One region of the Flavobacterium sp. FlaQc-48 genome, then DNA from elsewhere that is predicted to be linked to it. Evidence: riboswitches for the same ligand, from Rfam matches in the RefSeq annotation. Region 1 holds a riboswitch; the other holds the start of a gene.

Region 1 (3,212 bases):
AGTAAATCCAACATCATACTGATTCATATACTCCGGTCTTAAAGTACTGGATCCAACCATCGTATAATACAAATCATTAAACGTGGGCATTCTGAAAACACGTTTTGCAAATGCTCTTAGATTAAAATCGTAGTCTTTAAAGGGTGTATAGCCTAAAAATAAGGCAGGTGAAAATTCGGTTTTATCAGGTGCTTTTGCATTATACCGAACTTCTTCCTTTACATTAGTCCCTATAACACTGCCTAAAACCTTAAAACCTCCAAGTCTGTAGGTAGTGGCAAGAGAAACTAATGCGGTATAGCGTTGCGGAAATGAAAATTGGGTTTGTATACCTTTTCTTGTTGCGTTTAATTTATTGTATTGAAGATCTGTAGACAGCGAGACATCCCAGGCTGGTAATATGCTGTACATATTAACCGCAGAAACGTAATATTCCTGCTGATAGTAACTGTCGTCAGATTGTGCTCCTTCGGTTACCGTTTCACCAAGGACATTAGTTGTATCTCTGGCTACATAATGGGTATAATCGTAAGCAAATTTTCCTTTGGCCTGAAATTTATATCTTTTTGTAAAGTCTTTGATGAAAGTACCCTGCGTAAAAAAGTTCTTATCATATTGTCTGAAGCCATCTGAAAATTTGTTCTCGACAATGGCTCCCGGTGCTCCCCTGTCAGAATCATAATAATAAACTTTGGCATCCCAGGACCCGTTATTTATTTTTCCGTAAAGGCCGGATTCTACTCGCAGTGCTTCGATATCACTATTGTGTCTGGTGGCGGTGGTATCATAAGCAACCGTTCCGTCGAGATTATTTCTTTTATATCTGAATGTATATTGTCCGTTAGATTTTATGTATTCAGAGCTTACACTCATGCTTACTTTACCACTTAACTTTTGTTCCCATCGAAAAGACGGATCAAAATAATTAATTGACATTGTCTTGAATCGTACTAACAGATTTGAGCTTTTATCGCCTTCAAAAACAGGCCGTTTCGTTCTTAAATAAATCGTTGAAGCTGCTGCAAAGTCTTTTGCTGATTGAAAAATTTCGCTCTTCTGACCATTATACATCGTCAGGGACTCCATATCATCCAAGGAATATTTGCCTAAATCTGTAACACCGTTTTGTGCGTTCCCCAGCTGTATACCATCATAAAAAACACCTACATGATGTGTGCCCATGTTACGAACATCTACGGTTTTAAGTCCGCCAAGCCCTCCGTAATCTTTAATTTGGGTTCCGGCAAAATACCTTAGGGCATCAGCCACATTATGGCTGGCTAAATTTTCGAGTAATTTTCCCGAAAGCGTTTGTACCGGAATTACTTCCTGATAAGGTTTTCCTTTTAAAATAACTTCTTTTAGAACCCGTAAACTATCATTAGATACTTGCGAATGAAGTAAAAATGGAGCAAAAAACAGAAAAATGAGTAAGCGTATTCTTTTTATATTATACATCACTGTTTTAATTAAATAAACTTCGCGGATGGTATAATCAAAAAAGCAAAAAGAGAGAATCCCGTTAAAAAATAACAGGTCCATTTTTGTTGTTCAACTTTATTCCACGAAAGTCTTAAACTATGTGATTGTGGCAGGTATCCTGACTTGTTCCATCTTTAAAACAACCTTCCCATTCGCCGTGGCAAACAGTGGCATTAGTAACGTTTAAAGACTTGTATAGAACTTACAGTAGCGGGTCTGTTCAGGATTTACACCTGATTCCCTTTTAACTGTTTTCTTCAAAAAAAATCAAAGAAAACAGACCAAAATCTGTCGTAAAGATAGAACTATCTTTATAAAAAGAAGAATTAGACTTAAAAATTACATTTTAAACAATGAATTAACAGAAATATAAAAAATAATTTAAAAAATTAAAAATATTTTTTAACCGCATCTTTGCTATTAAATAGTCGAATGAAACCTTGTCAAACGGGTACAATTACCAGAAATTAAAAAGAGTATGAATCCTCTAAAGATAATCTTTAAGGCGATTCATTCAGACAAAAGAGCTGAGAAAGGAAAGTATTATAAAAAATTCTAATTTGGATCTGATTTTTGATAATCAAACATTATCTGAATATTGAGATCGTATCAGCCAAATTTTCTTTGCAGATAAATGCCTTGATAAATTCCTGGACTTCATTCGTAGTTTCAGAAGGCGTTGCAAAAGAATTAATATGAAATTCATCATCCTGATCTAGGATATGAATAATTTCAGTATAACCTTTAGAAATTAAACTACCCTTTAATTTAATAATATTCAACTGTTGTTGACTATCCAACTCCTTACGAACTTTTAGTTTTATAGCTTTATCCATTTGTAAATATTTTAAATTATTTGACTCAAATTCATTCTCAAATATAAATATTAATTAGCTAATAATGCTGTTAAAATTGACTCATAAAACATTATTTATCAACACAGTAATAAACAAAAGTTTAATAAATTGTTATTATTTTACTAAATCACTATTCACAATTTATCCTTTAATTTTATTGTGTTTTAGAATAAACCCCAACCAGTGATATCGCAATAAGAGCTTCTCTATAATTAAAATTTCAATAACTTTGCTTTCTGCTATGCAAAACCAACTTAGAGAACATATAGAAAAAATAATCCCATTGACTGATGAGGAGTTTGCTTTTGTGTTTTCTCATTTTTCGACCAAAAAATTTAAGAAACATCAATTTCTTATTCAGGAAGGCGATACTGTCAAGTATTCTTATTTTATAATTTCAGGTCTTTTAAAATTGGTCTATACCGATGATAAAGCAAAGGAGCATATTGTTTCTTTTGCTATGGAAGATTGGTGGGAAAGTGATTATTATGCCTTTTTTACGGAAACTGAAGCAACAATGTCATTAGAATGTATCGAAGATACTGAGGTGCTTTGCTGTACACTGGAAGATTATAAAAAACTGTGCGATGGCCTGCAAAAAATGGAACGCTTTTTTCTGGAGAAAGCAACTTTTGGCTTTCTTGGATCGCAACGCCGCATTATTTCCTGGCAGACTTCTAACTCAAGAGAGCGTTACGAACAACTTTTAAAACAATATCCGTCACTTATTCAGCGTGTTCCTAAAAGCCTGATTGCTTCGTATTTGGGCGTTTCCCGCGAAACTTTAAGCCGATTATCTTCTTAATGTGACATAGCTCACATTAAAATCGTGAGAAATGTCAAGGCCCTGTTCCGGTTGTTATTTTCAATTTT
Region 2 (3,212 bases), on a different contig from region 1:
ATAAGCAGAAATTCTGTTTCCTGAATAAGAAAAAGATGCAGTTGCTTTATGAAAAGGCACAAAAAAGAGTTGTTTTTTAGTATCCTCGTCTTTAGAAACGGTGTAAGCATAAGTGGCATTTGCGGCAAAGTAATTTTTTCCAAAATGTTTTTTCCAGCTCAATAATGTTTCTGCTCCATAACTATTGACATTGTCTGTGTTTTTTGGAGACCAGATTCCGTTACTGCCAGGAACCCATTGTAATAAATCTTTTATTTTCATGTAATAAAAGGTTTGGGTAAGTGAAAGGTTTCTAAAAGTAAAAACGTTACCAATCTCTGCCTGATAAGAACTTTCAGGTTTTAAATCGGGATTTCCGCCTTGTTCCCAATACAAATCATTAAAAGTTGGGATTCTGAAATTTCGGGATAAATTAAATTTTAAATTGTACAATTTGCTGAATTGATACGAAGATCCTAACGAGAATAAAACCGGTGATTGATAATTATCTGTAAATTCTTTTCGGATGCCAAATTCATTTTTCCAATCTGCTGAAATATCTTGTTTTACTAATAGAGCAGCTGAGCTAATTTCTCTGGTATGATCACCAAAACCACTTCCGTAACCTTTTGTTCTGTTGTAATCTAAAATGGCACTTACTTGTATTGATTTTGAAAACTGATATCCTATATCTGCTTTTGTAATGAGGCTTTCCGTTTTTCCGTAAGTGAAAAAATTAATAGCATTATTGGGGTAATACTGGTAATTTTCGAAGATATAAGCAGTTTTTAAATTGGTGCTAAATTTGCCAAAATTACCATCATATTCCAGTAAGTTTCGATTAAAACCATTTACATATCGGGTTTTAGTTTCGGTTTCTGATATTAAAGATGTATTCCGATCCGTATTTGAAGTTTGAGAGTATAATTTTAAACTGTTTTTGGAGTCAAATTTATAACCAACGTTGGCGCTCATTGTAATGATGTCGTACTGTCCGTTTTGGTTCCGGCGTTGTTCGCCTTTCCAGTTGTATTGGTTTAAATACTTATAATCATTTGTTGAACTGTTCTTAGAGAAACCAATTTGTGCGCTCCATTTCTCGTTCGAAATATTGGTTTTATAATTGAGTCCAATGGTATTGAAACTTCCGTAATCTACTCTTAAATTATTTTCGAATCTCTTGTAAAAGCCAAGATCATTATTCAGGTGAACTGTTCCGCCAACTGCACCACTGCCATAAATGACACTTCCTCCACCGGCTTTTACGCTGATAGAATTATAATCGGAGCCTGAAATCGTATTAAAGTCAGTACTTCCGTTCATCTGAGAATTAATGTTTATTCCGTTCCAGATTACTGCCGTTTGCGAGGCCGTTGTCCCTCTGAAGGAAACTGTAGAAAGCATTCCTCGTCCGTATTCTTTAAAATAGATGGTAGAACTGAAGTTTAATAAATCAGTTAATAAAGCCTCATTTTTATTAATAACAGAATCATTGAGTTTTAAAACGGATTGTGAATTGGAGTATTTCTTCAGATTAGCATCTGAAACTACAACTTCTTTTAATTTGTTAACAGAATCATTCTGCGCCAAAATAATCTGGCACAACATTAAGAAGCAAAAAGCAAAAAGTTTTTTTAAAGTCATAATTTCTACACTCTTTTTCCCGAGAGCTCGATATTGATTACAAAGGCAGGTCTCCTGGCTTGCGTCTTGTTGTTTACCTTCCCATTCGCCGTGGCGAGCAGTGGTTTTGTAGTTAACAACAAGCATTCTTTTCAGAACAAAGCTTACAGTTGCGGGTACAGCTCAAGATTTTTTATAATTCCTTGATTCCCTTTTAATGTGTTTTTAAATAAACACAACCTTAATTTTGTGCAAAGATAAAGTTAAAATTGTCGAATTTTCAAATTTGTTTGACTTTTTAAAACAAATTCGAAACAAAAATGGTTTTTATAGTTTAATTTTAATGACTTGACCAAAGTCTACTTTGTTGTTAAAGGCATCTTTTAAAGGCAATGAAGCCTGATGGCATAAAATACTTCTGATTACTCCGGCATGTGTTATGATGATAATGGGGTTTTTAATGTTTTTTGAGGCAAGCTCAGTTAAAAAAATGCCCACTCTTTGATGCAATTCAATAAAGGATTCCCCATTTGAAACTGCAATATTTACAAAATCTTCCATCCACGGATTAAGTTGTTCGGGTGAAATCTCATTCCAGTTTTTCAATTCCCAGTCACCAAAATTCATTTCCATTAAACGGCAGTCTTTTTCAAATGAAGTAACGTTTATGCTATCCTGAATGTATTGGGCTAAAATAACACAACGTTTCAATGGACTCGTAAAGAGTACTGCTGCTGCGGGTAATTGCGAAACAATATTCCCGAAAACAGATTCAAAAGGTTCAGCCAGATCAACATCTGATTGTCCGTAGCAAATTCCTTTTTCACAAATCGTTTCAGTATGGCGAACTAGATAAATTTCCATATTAAAAGAATGCTTAAATAATAAATCACTTCACAAACTTGTTGCGTTGCACCAAGACAATCTCCGGTATAACCATCAATCCACTTTTTAAAATATCGGGCCAAAAAATAACGCATTATAAAAACGGGAAGCAGTGCAAAAAGAAATGTATGCTGAAAATAAGAGAAAACAAATAGTGGAATTAATCCAAAGAAAAAGGAACCTGAAATTTCTTTCCAACTATGATTTTTAGCAATTGGTTTGCTTTTGCTTGAAGCATCATCTCTGGAATATTCATGAGTAAAAATTATCGAAATAGCAGCCAGACGACTCAAAGCATGAGCAGAAACAAATAAAAGAAAAACCTGAAAAAGTGCGATAGTATTATCTGTTTTAAATAGCGAAATGGATTCTGAAAGCAATTTGAATTTCAATAAAAAAAGTAACACCAAACCAATTGCGCCATAAGCGCCAATGGCACTATCTTTCATTATCGTTAGAATTTTTTCTTTGGTCCATCCTCCGCCAAATCCGTCGCAAACATCTGCAAACCCATCTTCATGAAAGGCTCCGGTGGTCAGTATTGAGGCTATAATTGCAATAATAACAGCTGTTTCTGTTGAAAGAAAAAGAGAAAAAAGATAAAAAGCCAGAAAAGAAATACTGCCTACAATCCAGCCAATCAAAGGAAAATAGCGAGTGGCTTTGTTTAAATAATCAGGATGGTGCGTGATGTTTTTTGGACAGGGAATTCTGGTATAAAACAT

What was found. Region 1 has a riboswitch for cobalamin ahead of ACHRWY_RS00330 (TonB-dependent receptor). Riboswitches for the same ligand answer to the same signal wherever they lie in the genome.
Region 2: linked by a shared signal. The riboswitch ahead of ACHRWY_RS14160 (TonB-dependent receptor plug domain-containing protein) and the one ahead of ACHRWY_RS00330 (TonB-dependent receptor) in region 1 are both predicted to bind cobalamin.

What each region holds. Positions count from the first base shown of each region.
Region 1 is NZ_JBIPCR010000001.1:88,607-91,818, reverse strand. It holds gene ACHRWY_RS00330 (TonB-dependent receptor) at 1-1,458, opposite strand, end outside; cobalamin riboswitch at 1,573-1,783, opposite strand; gene ACHRWY_RS00325 (hypothetical protein) at 2,070-2,318, opposite strand; gene ACHRWY_RS00320 (Crp/Fnr family transcriptional regulator) at 2,581-3,144, shown strand.
Region 2 is NZ_JBIPCR010000008.1:76,735-79,946, reverse strand. It holds gene ACHRWY_RS14160 (TonB-dependent receptor plug domain-containing protein) at 1-1,623, opposite strand, end outside; cobalamin riboswitch at 1,650-1,861, opposite strand; gene cobC (alpha-ribazole phosphatase) at 1,930-2,466, opposite strand; gene ACHRWY_RS14150 (adenosylcobinamide-GDP ribazoletransferase) at 2,451-3,212, opposite strand, start outside.